4 regions of the Anaerostipes sp. PC18 genome follow, and region 4 is predicted to be linked to each of the others. Evidence: predicted binding sites of a transcription regulator. Region 4 holds the regulator's gene; each other region holds the start of a gene.
What was found. Region 4 encodes Rex, which represses fermentation and respiration genes when NADH is low (regulators of the CRP and FNR family bind a similar motif). Its sites were predicted from a motif close to ATTGTTAANTANTTAACAAT; they were not measured.
Positions count from the first base shown of each region.

Region 1: the regulator Rex is predicted to act here: its motif matches at 1,824-1,843, upstream of gap (type I glyceraldehyde-3-phosphate dehydrogenase).
Region 2: the regulator Rex is predicted to act here: its motif matches at 2,021-2,040, upstream of P8F77_RS08000 (shikimate dehydrogenase).
Region 3: the regulator Rex is predicted to act here: its motif matches at 1,688-1,707, upstream of rsxC (electron transport complex subunit RsxC).

Region 1 covers NZ_CP121164.1:1,328,647-1,331,906, reverse strand. Annotated here, with positions in the region: gene P8F77_RS07210 (phosphoglycerate kinase) at 1-515, opposite strand, end outside; gene gap (type I glyceraldehyde-3-phosphate dehydrogenase) at 760-1,776, opposite strand; gene P8F77_RS07200 (Na/Pi cotransporter family protein) at 1,946-3,260, opposite strand, start outside.
Region 2 covers NZ_CP121164.1:1,474,537-1,477,796, reverse strand. Annotated here, with positions in the region: gene P8F77_RS08005 (MFS transporter) at 1-1,070, opposite strand, end outside; gene P8F77_RS08000 (shikimate dehydrogenase) at 1,102-1,977, opposite strand; gene P8F77_RS07995 (LysR family transcriptional regulator) at 2,183-3,073, shown strand; gene P8F77_RS07990 (NAD(P)/FAD-dependent oxidoreductase) at 3,200-3,260, shown strand, end outside.
Region 3 covers NZ_CP121164.1:1,566,574-1,569,833, forward strand. Annotated here, with positions in the region: gene proB (glutamate 5-kinase) at 1-144, shown strand, start outside; gene P8F77_RS08440 (DUF896 domain-containing protein) at 166-375, shown strand; gene P8F77_RS08445 (glutamate-5-semialdehyde dehydrogenase) at 400-1,641, shown strand; gene rsxC (electron transport complex subunit RsxC) at 1,899-3,215, shown strand; gene P8F77_RS08455 (RnfABCDGE type electron transport complex subunit D) at 3,229-3,260, shown strand, end outside.
Region 4 covers NZ_CP121164.1:1,974,489-1,977,748, forward strand. Annotated here, with positions in the region: gene P8F77_RS10795 (NAD(P)H-hydrate dehydratase) at 1-587, opposite strand, end outside; gene acpS (holo-ACP synthase) at 584-946, opposite strand; gene P8F77_RS10805 (redox-sensing transcriptional repressor Rex) at 963-1,622, opposite strand; gene abc-f (ribosomal protection-like ABC-F family protein) at 1,775-3,260, shown strand, end outside.

The DNA of each region.
Region 1 (3,260 bases), 650 kb from region 4:
CCTACAACTGCAGTGTCTACGAACTGTGTAACTCCCACGTTAGAGCAGTGAGCTCTGTGAGCAGTTCCAAAAGCATCATTTACAAATACATCACAGAGGCTTGCAAGTTCCTTGCTGAATTCTTCTCCGTTCTTTGTCTCTTCTGCTCTGTAACGTGTATTCTGAAGTAAAATGACATCTCCGTCCTGCATTGCGTCTGCCGCCGCCTTCGCATTCGGTCCTACAACGTTGTCGTCTGCTGCAAACTTCACTTCCTGACCTAATAACTCACTCAAACGTGCCGCCACCGGTGCAAGAGATAATTCCGGTTTCGGCTCTCCTTTCGGTTTTCCTAAGTGAGAGCAAAGGATCAGTTTCCCGCCGTCTGCGATTAGCTTCTTTAATGTAGGAAGTGCCGCAACCAGGCGGTTCTCATCTGTGATTTTTCCATCCTGAAGCGGTACATTAAAATCACAGCGCACTAAGACTTTCTTTCCTTTTACGTTGATATCATCTACTGATTTTTTGTTTAACATGTTCTTTCCTCCTGGGATTTCTTATAGGATTAAATCGAATGCCTATCCTGCCGGATTGCCTTCTTTAACAAACAAAATAAAAAAACGGGTCCGGTCCAAAAAGACCGGACCCATTTGAGTCTTTATACCTTATCGTGCAAAGCACGCTGCCCGAAGGGCATAAAATACAGTGTGCCCTGTGGGTATGGTATTGCAGAATACTACACTGAATATTGATGCCTGTCCGCATCCACAGCGCTGATGATTATGCTAATTCTGCAAAGTATTTGATTGTTCTTACCATCTGGCTTGTGTAAGAGTTTTCGTTGTCATACCAAGATACAACCTGAACTTCGTATAATCCGTCACCAATTTCAGTAACCATTGTCTGAGTTGCATCAAATAAAGAACCGTATTTGATTCCGATGATGTCAGAAGATACTAATTCTTCTTCTGTATATCCGAAAGATTCTGTAGCTGCTGCTTTCATAGCTGCGTTGATTCCATCAACAGTTACGTTCTCTCCCTTAACAACTGCTGTTAAGATTGTTGTAGAACCTGTCGGAACCGGTACACGCTGAGCAGATCCGATTAATTTTCCGTTTAATTCAGGAATAACTAATCCGATAGCTTTTGCAGCTCCTGTGGAGTTAGGAACGATATTGACTGCTGCTGCACGTGCTCTTCTTAAATCACCTTTTCTCTGTGGTCCGTCAAGAGTCATCTGATCTCCTGTGTAAGCATGTACTGTCAACATGATACCAGACTGAACCGGTGCGTACTTGTTAAGAGCATCAGCCATAGGTGCTAAGCAGTTTGTTGTACAAGATGCTGCTGAGATGACTGTGTCTTCTTTTGTCAATGTTTCATGGTTTACATTGTATACGATAGTTGGAAGATCGTTTCCAGCTGGCGCAGAAATAACAACTTTTTTAGCTCCTGCCTGAATGTGTGCAGATGCTTTATCTTTAGATGTGTAGAATCCTGTACATTCTAATACAACGTCTACGTCTAATTCTCCCCAAGGAAGTTTTGTTGCGTCTGCTTCTGCATAGATTTCGATTTCTTTTCCGTCTACTACGATTGAAGATTCTTTTGCTTCTACTTTGTCAGCTAATGCATATCTTCCCTGTGCAGAATCATACTTTAATAAGTGTGCTAACATCTTAGGATTTGTTAAATCGTTGATTGCTACAACTTCATAACCTTCAGCTCCGAACATCTGTCTGAATGCAAGACGTCCGATACGTCCAAATCCATTAATCGCTACTTTTACTGCCATCTCAATTCCTCCTAAGTCTTGAATGAATAATTTAATGTTGTCTGTCAATTGTCAATCTATTGACAAACTTCCTTTTTATTTTAAACAATATGTCCAAAAATATCAAGTCTATTTTAGCATTTCTCTCATGTATACAAAATCATATCTTTGTACAAGATTACCAAAAGCTTTATTTTTCATTCTCATCGATGATATAATTGGCAATATTGTCGGCATAGTCCGAAATACGCTCCAGACTTGTCATCATATCAATATAGATCACTCCGGCTTCAGGTATGCATGACTCCCGTTCCAGCCGTTCAATATGCTGTTTCCGGTACTTTTTCTCCATTCTGTCGACTTCTTCTTCTCCCTGAATTGCCTGTTTTGCAATTTCCACATCGTCTTTCTCAATAGCCCTGATGGCATAATCAAACGTTTTAATGACCTGAGCCGTCATTTTGTGCAATTCGTCCTTTGCAAGATCAGAAAATGCAATTTTATCGTCATGCTTTATCTGCATGAATTCAGCAATATTTTCGACATGATCTCCTGCCCTCTCGATATCCGAAATTGTGTAGAATAAATCCGTGACAATTTTGCTCTGTTTCTCCGTCAGTGCCAGATTGCTGATCTTTACAAGATACCCGGTGATCATAGTTTCTAAATGGTTGATGACCTTTTCATCCCTGAATACCTTGTCCAGCTGTTTTTCACTCGGCTGCGGATTCATGGCTTCCTTCGTAACACGCTTCATATTTTTCAGAACGATATCACCCATGCGCACTACTTCTTTGACTGCGTTTTCCACTGCAAAAGAAGGAGTCTCCAGGATACGCGGATCCAGGTGACGCAGCACCATCTCTTCTACTTCCTCGTCTTCCTCATCTTCCGGTTCTTCGTGGATAATCAGTCCTGACAGTTTCACCAATACATTGGCAAACGGGAACAGCAGTACAGTGACTGATACATTGAAGATAGAATGGAAAATAGAGATCTCCGTACTCGAAATATGCTGCATGGCCAGATGGTCAAACACTCCGAAGAAAATGGTCATGATAATTCCATAAATAGCAGCTCCGATGATGTTAAAAGATAAGTGAATTACCGCCGCCCTTTTTGCGGTTTTGTTTGCACCCGCACTGGATAAAAGAGCCGTTATACATGTACCGATGTTCTGCCCCAGCGTAATGAAAACGGCGGAACGCCAGTTTACAATGCCCTTCATGGCAAGTGTCTGAAGAATACCGACGGATGCAGAAGAACTCTGAATGATCGCTGTAACGACAGCTCCTACAAGAATTCCCAAAATAGGATTCCCCCCGAGAACTTCAAAAGCCTTTGCGAAAATAGGGCTGCTCTGATATACTCCGATGGAACTGGACATAAAAGAGAGTCCGATAAAAAGAACACCGAAACCTACGGCGATCTCTGCCTTCTGATTTAACTTTTGTTTATTTGAAAAAGTTACAATAAATGCTCCGATGGCTAAGATCAGCGGTGCA
Region 2 (3,260 bases), 500 kb from region 4:
TCCATTGTACCAGCCAGAGAAAGGATTGTATAGTTAGATAAGCTGGACGCAATCATAACTATACTCGTGATAGTTCCTTTGATTTTCGGAAACAGATCGTTCGCTGTCGCTGTCACAAGCTGAAGTACAACGGCTCCTGCGGAATATCCGACAACTGCTGATCCGATGTAGCAGATAGAAGGAGTTCTCAGCAGATAAACAAGCGCAATCATAATCGCTGCGATCAGAGGATATACGAATAAGAATCTTACCCCTTTTATCTTATTAACTAAAACAGTTGTAACAACGATAGCTACGAGAGATCCCGTACTGTAGTATGTCTGCATCACAGAAGGATCACCAATCTTTGCATATTCCTTCGCGAAATCCTGAGCACAGTTCAGCCAGAGCTGGAATGTTGCTGTTCCTGTAAATCCGATGATAATCAGCGCAATACTCTCCAATGAGAAGTTTGCATGTTTGATATCCTGGATCAGAGAAGATTTTGCCCCGCCTGCTGTCTCCATCTTCGGAAGAGGTGCGAATAAAACAAGCACGCCGATGATGGCAATGGCAACACCGCATACGTATAATAATACATTTAAGGAAAGGTTTGCTCCAACGATGGCACCGATCATAAATGGCATTAACAGCTGTGAACAGGAGATTGAAAACTTGGTGAGCATCGTTGCCATACTGGATCTTGGAGCCAGAATTTCAACACAAGCCGGGATCACACCGGTATCCAGGAATGAGTTTGCGATTCCTCCTAATACAGCTGCTATGTATGCAACCGTCATATTTGGTGACATAGCAAGGCCTAAGAAAAAGATCGCATAGGAGCCTGCGCCGATGATGGATGCCACTTTTCTTCCCAGCTTATCAGAAAGAGGTCCTGCAAATGGAAGGGCGATCAAACGTCCAAGCCCCAGCGCTGCCGCTACCATTGTTACCAGCCCGATGTCAGAAGCTCCCCACTGCTTTACCAAAGTTTCTTTTACTGCTACCTGGCCTAATACAGAACATCCGATACCATGGATGAAATAATTTAAGTATAAAATAAACGCACTGGGATAATATTTTTTGTTCATAATTGATTCCTCTCAAATTTCCTCTCTAGATTTAGTCGTATTTAATATCCAACACTTCTTTCATGTGGTCGATCGGCATATGTTTTCCGGTCCACAGGTGGAATGCCGCGTCTCCCTGGAACAGCATCATACCAAGACCGTTCATTGTCTTGCAGCCGGCTTCTTTTGCCATCTTTAAAAGTGCAGTCTCTCTCGGTGCATATATAGTGTCGGTGACGATCAGGTCCGGACGCAGGAATGACGCGTCAGGTATCACTGACTGGCCTTCAAGAGGCTTCATTCCAACACCGGTTGCCTGTGCAAACAGATAGCTGTCTGCAATCTCTTCTTTTAATTTATCTTTATCATCAAGATCATAAAGATTTACGATACAGTCTGTGTTTGCACGGATCTTCTCAACGGTTTTCTCTGCATTCTCCCAGAATTTATCTTTGATATTGAAGATTGACATTTCTTTGACACCGTCCAGTGCCGCCTGAATTTCGATCGCCGTTGCAGCTCCGCCTGCTCCTGTGATTGTCATTTTTTTGCCGATCACATCGATGTCATTGTCTTTCAGTGACTGCATGTAGCCGATTCCGTCGGTAATATGTCCTGTCAAAACTCCGTCTTCATTGACGATCGTGTTGACTGCTCCTGCCATCTCTGCTGCCGGTGAAAGCTTATCTAAGTACTTGCCTACAACTGTCTTGTTCGGCATAGACACGTTGGAACCCTTCAGTTTCAGGGCACGCAGTCCTTTTACCGCATCCTCTAATGTGTCATTGTCAACTTCAAACGCCAAGTATGCATAATCAAGTCCTAATGTGGCAAATGCTTCATTGTGCATTGCCGGTGAACTGGAATGTCTGATCGGATATGCCATCAGCCCGATCAATTCTGTATGTCCTGTGATTCTCTCTGCCATGTGTCATTCTCCTTTTCTACTTACCCTGTTGTTTCTTCACCCAAAAGTTAATTTTTTAACAACCTTACAAAAACTATTATACACGGATCTTATTGATACTTCTAATACATCTTTTAATACTTTTTAATAGATTTTTGCTATCATTTATGTTATGCTTCCTTATATAAATAGCCATTGCACTTTCCCAAGAAACGAGGTACTCTCTATGAATTTAAACCAGCTTTCTTATTTTCAAAAAATCGCAACCCTGCAGCATTATCATCAGGCAGCCAGAGAATTGAATGTATCCCAGCCCAGTCTAAGCCGCTCCATCGCCAATTTAGAAGAGGAACTGGGGCTTCCTCTCTTCCGGAAAAATGGAAGAAATATCGAGCTGACTAAGTACGGAAAGATATTTTTAGAGCATGTCAATAAAATACTCGAAGAAGTGAAGATTGCTGAGGATAAAATGAAGGCTCTGGCCAACTCCAAGGGAGGCCACATCGACCTGGCCTACGTGTTTCCACTTGCCAAATCGTATATTCCCCACCTCGTGCGCAGTTTCTTAAATTCGGAAGGTTCCAGCAATATCACCTTTTCCATGACGCAGGAAATCACTAACAAAATGCTCCGTGATCTGAAGTCTGAAAAATATGACGTCATCTTCGGCTCTTACGTATCCAATGAGCCTGAGATCGAATTCGTCCCGGTCATCAATCAGGAGATGGTTGTCATCACGCCGCTGGAGCACCCCTTGAAGCATAAAAAAGAAGTTCTGCTGGAAGATCTTCTGTCCTACCCAGTCATAGGATATGACCGCACTTCCGGCCTGGGCCAGTTTACAACTTCCATCTACCGGCAAAACCGGATGGAACCTGAGATCGCATTTGAAACCTCCGATGAAAATGCCATTGCCGCTCTCGTAGCCGAGAACTTCGGCATCGGCTTCGTGGCCCATGTGGAATCTCTGAGGGAATATGACGTGGAGATCCTTCACTTAAGCAACGTGAAACCTTATCACACTGTCTACATGGCGTACCTGAAGAACAACATTATGATCCCTGCTGTAGAGAAATTTATTGTCTTCGTAAAAAAAACGATAGACAAAAACTATTGATTTCAAAAAAAATATCAATTTGTTAAATAATTATCTTTGCTTTATAATGAACTTATCATTACAGATCACCCAAATGCAATGATAACAACCCTAATTAGAAATCGATAATCTTTTGGAGGGTACACAATGAAGTGCAATTATAAAAATATTTTCAGTCCGTTGACAATCAAAAACATGACGATGAAAA
Region 3 (3,260 bases), 410 kb from region 4:
ATGGTCATAGCAAACAGCAGAGATTTAAATGACCTGAACAGAATTATCGGGGGCAGGGAGATCGGAACGCTTTTCTTAGCCCATAAAAGAGAACATTTTAATTTTCGGAAATATCTTACGGAATGTCCGTATTTAAACTCATAATTTTGACTGGAAAGGAATAGTATGAACGAAGACAAGATCAGAAGAATCAATGAATTATATCATCTGGAAAAGTCCATCGGGCTTTCAGAGAAGGAAAAGAAGGAGCAGAAAAAGCTGAGAGAAGAATATATCCAGTCTGTCCGGGCAAATCTGCGCGGACAGCTGAATCATATCAGCATAAAGAATGAGGACGGAAGTGTGACTCCGCTGAAGCCAAAGGGAAAGCACTGAGATAAAGATAGAAGGGAGGTTGTTATGTTAGAACAATTAGGAAGACAGGCAAAAGAAGCGTCGGTCGTTCTGGCGCAGGCGCCTATGAATGACAAAAACGAGCTGCTCAGGGAAGCGGCAGACCAGCTTGTGACAAACCAGAATTACATTCTTTCGGAGAATGTAAAAGACGTGAAAGCAGCCATGGAGCGCGGGATGTCGGAGGCACTGGTGGACCGTCTGACTCTGACGGTTGACAGGATCGAAGGCATGGCAGAAGGACTCAGACAGGTGGCGGACTTGGAAGATCCCATCGGGGCAGTCACCGAGATGAAGCCCAATAAAAGCGGACTGCTGATCGGAAAGAAGGTCGTGCCTTTGGGCGTTGTGGGGATTATCTATGAATCCCGTCCCAATGTCACTGCGGATGCGTTTGCTCTTTGCTTTAAGACAGGAAACGCCTGCCTGCTCCGCGGCGGAAGCGACGCCATACATTCTAATCTTGCGATTACTAAAGTTCTCCAGGAATCATTAGCCAAGAAAAAGATGCCGGTATTCGGCATTCAGCTCCTGGAAGATACCAGCCGGAAAACTGCCACAAAGATGATGCAGATGAATGAATATATTGATGTCCTCATTCCAAGAGGCGGAGCCGGATTGATCCGGAGTGTCGTGAAAAACAGCACGGTTCCCGTGATCGAGACAGGAACCGGAAACTGCCATACTTATATCGATGAGTATGCAGATCCCCAAATGGCTGTCGATATCGTGGTCAATGCAAAAACTCAGAGGCTTGGAACCTGCAATACATGCGAGTCTCTGGTCATACATAAAGATGTTGTACAGACCCATCTTCCGGCTGTCGTAGAGGCATTGCTGAAAAAGGGAGTGCAGGTCAGAGGAGACGAGAGAGTCATGGCAGTCAGTGACCAGGTTATCCGGGCGACGGAAGAAGACTGGGGAACCGAATATCTGGATGCCGTTATCTCGGTAAAGGTCGTGGACAGTTTTGATGAGGCGGTAAAACATATCAACCGCTACAATACCAAACATTCCGAGGCGATTGTCACAGATTCTTATTCCCATGCCCAGGAGTTTCTGGAGAAGATCGATGCGGCTGCAGTCTATGTAAATGCTTCCACGAGATTTACCGATGGATTCGAGTTCGGCTTTGGAGCCGAGATCGGAATCAGCACCCAAAAGATCCATGCAAGGGGACCGATGGGACTCGATGCGCTGACGACTACCAAATTTATTATTTATGGCAATGGACAGATCAGGCATTAGATAAAACTTCAAAGAGGGAGTTCTCAGGATCGGGGACTCCTTTTAGATTGATAATTAATTCACATATAGAAAGCATTATTGTTTCTTTTTCTGTGCAAAAAGATGAAAAAAGTAAAAGAATGAAAAGATTTTAGTGAGATGTGTGTTATTTTGTGGGATTTCATTTGTGAAAAAAATGTCGAAAGTTGATTTTGCATGCTAAACAATTTATCATTAAAGATATGGAAATTAAAGAAAAGAGAAAGGAAGGCTTAAAAATGGCATTGTTTACATTTAGCGGCGGAGTTCATCCGGATGACGGGAAAGAATACGCAAAAAATTCTCCGATCACCGAATATCTGCCTAAAGGAGATGTTGTTTTACCTGTCGGCCAGCATATCGGGGCACCTGCGAAACCGATCGTACAAAAAGGTGATCAGGTACTGGCGGGACAGAAGATTGCAGAGGCAGGCGGTTTTGTGTCTGCCAATATTTACAGCTCTGTTTCGGGTACGGTGAAAGCAATCGAGCCGAGAGTGACTCCCGCCGGGGCAAAAGTAAATGCAATTGTAATAGAAAACGACGGAGAATTTAAAGAAGCGGAGTTTAAAGCAAAGCCGTATCAGGATATGACCAGAGACGAGGTTCTCGCTGCGATCAAAGACGCAGGGATCGTCGGGCTCGGAGGGGCAGGTTTCCCGACTCATGTGAAGCTGGCTCCGAAAGATCCGGATGCCATCGAGTACATCATTGTCAATGGTGCGGAGTGTGAGCCTTACATAACCGGAGATTACAGGATCATGATGGAGACTCCGGAAGTCCTCGTGGAAGGTCTTAACATTGTTCTTGACTTGTTCCCGAAGGCAAAAGGAATCATCGCAGTGGAAGACAATAAAAAAGATGCCATTGCCAAAGTCAGCGATTGTGTCAAAGGAGATGCAAGAATTTCGGTTGCAGAGTTAAAGACAAAATATCCGCAGGGAGCGGAGCGTTCCCTGATCTATGCGACTACGGGAAGAGCCATCAATTCCAGTATGCTTCCGGCAGATGCAGGATGTATTGTGGACAACGTGGCAACGATTGTTGCTGTCAAGGAAGCGGTAAAAGAGGGAAGACCTTTGTTCCGCCGTGTGGTAACGGTGACCGGAGATGCGGTTGAGAGCCCTAAAAACCTTTTAGTCCGCACGGGAACCAACGTCAACGAACTGATCGAAGCGGCCGGTGGATTTAAGGGACAGCCTGAAAAGGTGATCTCCGGAGGTCCGATGATGGGAATGGCCATGTTTACTACCGACGTTCCGGCTGTCAAAACATTTTCTTCTCTGCTTGCATTTACAAAGGACCCTGTGTCTGCCGTAGAGCCGAGCAACTGTATCAACTGCGGGCGCTGTGTCAGCGTCTGTCCTCAGAAGTTAATGCCGGCGAGACTGTCCGTACTGGCAGATAACAATAACTTTGAAGCATTTGAGGCACTCCACGGAGATGAGTGTGTGGAATGCGGATGCTGTTCTTTTATCTGTCCGGCGAAGAGAAACCTGGCACAGTCAATGAAGACAGGACGCAAACAGGTCTTGGCAAATCGTAGAAAGAAGTAAAGGAGAGGTACATATGAACGAAACATTATATCGTGTTTCAGCAAA
Region 4 (3,260 bases):
CGTCCCGCATATTCTCTTCCCGGATAGAGCAGATGTCCTGCCTTGGGCCCGCCGAACGTCACCGTAGCGTCTGCCCTGACGGCGCATCCAAGGACTTTCCCCGTATCCCCGCTGATGCCGGAGGGAATATCGACCGACATGACTCTGGCTCTGCTTTCATTGATCCTCTCCACAACGGTCCGATATATCCCCGCTATCTCCCTGGAAAGGCCTACGCCGAACATTCCTTCCAAAATCCAGTCATAGCCGTTATAATCTATTTCTTTTTTTTGCTCATACCCAAGACGGGTAAGGATATCATACTGCGTCTTTAAATCTCCGGATGCCTTGGACAGCTCCCCCACGACTGTGAAATCCACAGAATATCCTTCCTCCAGAAGGATTCTGGCCGCAGCCAGCGCATCTCCCCCGTTATTTCCGCATCCTGCCACAGAAAGTATCCTGTCACTTTTTCTGACCGTTTCCATGAGCCTTCGGGCAATTTTTTCGCTGGCCCGCTCCATCAGCACAAGACCCGGCATTCCGATCTGCTGTATGGTCTCTTTATCAACATCCTGCATTTCCTGATTTTTCAAAACATATTTCATAGACACTCTCCTATGACAAAAGCCTGTGCCAGCCCCCCTGTGTTCGTAACCGACACATGAAATTTCGTAATCTGCATATCCGATGCCAGCTTTTCGGCTCTGCCTGTCAGTTTCACATAAGGCGCTCCTTTTGAATCCCGGAACACTCCGATCTCATAGGGCTCCAATCCGAAGAAGCCGGTTCCAAATACTTTGGAAACGGCTTCTTTAACTGCAAAATTACCAGCAAGAGTCGTACTGTTTAAACCTGCGTATGCCAGTTCCTCTTCTGAAAAAATCCGGCTTAGGCGGTTCTTTCTCTCCACCATCTTCTGTACCCGCCCGATTTCTATCAGGTCAGTTCCTATACCGACAATCATGGCGTTCCTCCCGTCTTTACTCCGCGCCCTCGCCGTCTTCCCTGCTGTGAATATTGTAAGTCAGCGTCATGAGACTTTCTGCCAGATGGACATTCTCCACGGTCACACTGTCTGGCAGCGTGAGATCCACAGGAGCAAAGTTCCAAAATCCTTTGATGCCCCAGGACACAAGATCTTTGGCAATCTTCGGCGCCTGGTCCTGCGGAAGCGTGAGGGCTGCGATCTTGATCTCATGATTCTTTATAAACTCTTCCATATCGTCAATATCGTGCACTTCTACTCCGTGCACCGTGATGCCGATCAGCTTCGGATTTACATCGAACAGTGCGATCACCTGAAAACCAATGCTGTTATTGTTGAAATCCTGATAATTGGCCAATGCCTGCCCCAGATTTCCGGCACCGACAATGATCATCTGATTGCTCTTGTCAAGCCCCAGGATCTTGCCGATCTCCACGTAAAGGTTTTCTACATTGTAACCGTATCCCTGCTGCCCGAAACCTCCAAAGTTATTCAGGTCCTGTCGGATCTGGGATGCAGTTACTTTCATTCTCTCGCTCAGCTCTTTGGATGAGATCCTCGTAATATTTTTTGCTTTCAAAGCCCCCAAATAACGGTAATATCTAGGTAATCTCTTTATAACTGCCGGTGATATATTCTTATCCATTGATGACATTATTACCCTCCCACTTATTTTATTAACTACTCAAATTAAATAAATTATATAAGATTGTCTAATAACTGTCAAACTTTTCGGTGCGTTTTTTCAGAAATTATGTTATGCTTAAAAAGAATTTTTACAGCTTAGAAATTTTGAAGGAGTGCACTATGGTTTTATCTTGTCAGAATATACATAAAACATTTGTCGACCAGGAAGTCCTGAAAGGAATTTCCTTTCATATCAATGAGAAGGACCGGCTCGCCGTCATCGGCTTAAACGGCGCCGGAAAGTCCACCCTGCTCAAGATCATCATGGATCAGATGACACCCGACGAAGGGGAGATCCACAAAAAGAAGGACGCCGATATCGGCTATCTCGCACAGCATCAGGACCATACTTCTTCCCGCACCATTTATGAAGAGCTTTTGACCATAAAACAAGATGTGATCGAACTGGACAAAAAACTCCGCTCTCTGGAGCATATGATGAAGCATTTAAGCGGCGCAGAGCTCGAAGAAAAGATGGAGGAATACACCAGGACCACTCATTTATTTGAACAGAAAAACGGTTTTGCCTATGAAAGTGAGATCGCAGGAATCTTAAAAGGACTCGGGTTTAAAGAGGAAGACTTTCAAAAAATGATTGAGACACTGTCCGGAGGACAAAAGACAAGGGTAGCTCTCGGAAAACTTCTGCTGATGAAGCCCGAGATTCTTCTCCTGGATGAGCCTACCAATCATCTGGATGTTGAGTCAATCCAATGGCTGGAAAACTATTTAAGCCACTATGAGGGCGCTGTCATCCTGGTCTCCCATGACCGGTATTTCCTGGACAAGATCGTCAACAAGGTGATGGAGATCGAGGCGGGGCATGCGATGCTCTTTGACGGCAACTACACTTCTTTTATTAAGAAAAGGGATCAGGTAAAGGCGATCCGCTTAAAGGAGTACGAAAACCAGCAGCAGGAGATCCGGCACCAGAAGGCGGTCATCGAAAAACTAAAGCAGTTTAACCGGGAAAAATCCATCCGCCGGGCCGAGAGCCGTGAAAAGATGCTGAACAAAATTGATGTCATCGAAAAGCCTGTGGAGATCGACGGGAAAATGCGCTTTGCTATCGAACCGTCGGTTGTCAGCGGAAACGATGTCTTAACGGTGGAACATCTGGAAAAAAGTTTCGGGCCGCATACGCTGTTTTCCGATATAAATTTTGAAATATTCCGCGGCGAGCGCGTGGCATTGATCGGCGCCAATGGAACCGGAAAGACTACGATGTTGAAAATCATCTGCAAACAAATGCCTAAAAACAAAGGACTGATCAGGCTCGGTTCCCAAGTATCCATCGGATATTACGACCAGGCACAGGACAACCTGCATCCGGATAAGACAATCTTCGAGGAGATATCTGATTCCTTTCCGGAACTGACCAACACAAAAATCAGAAATACACTGGCCGCTTTCCTTTTTAAGGGAGAAGATGTATTTAAACTTGTTTCTTCCTTAAGCGGTGGGGAAAAGGGGCGGGTATCTCTTGCGAAACTTATGTTATCCCATGCCAATTTCCTGATTCTTGACGAGCCTACCAACCACTTGGACATTCACTCCAAGGAAATCCTGGAATCCGCCCTGACCCAATACACAGGCACGGTTCTTT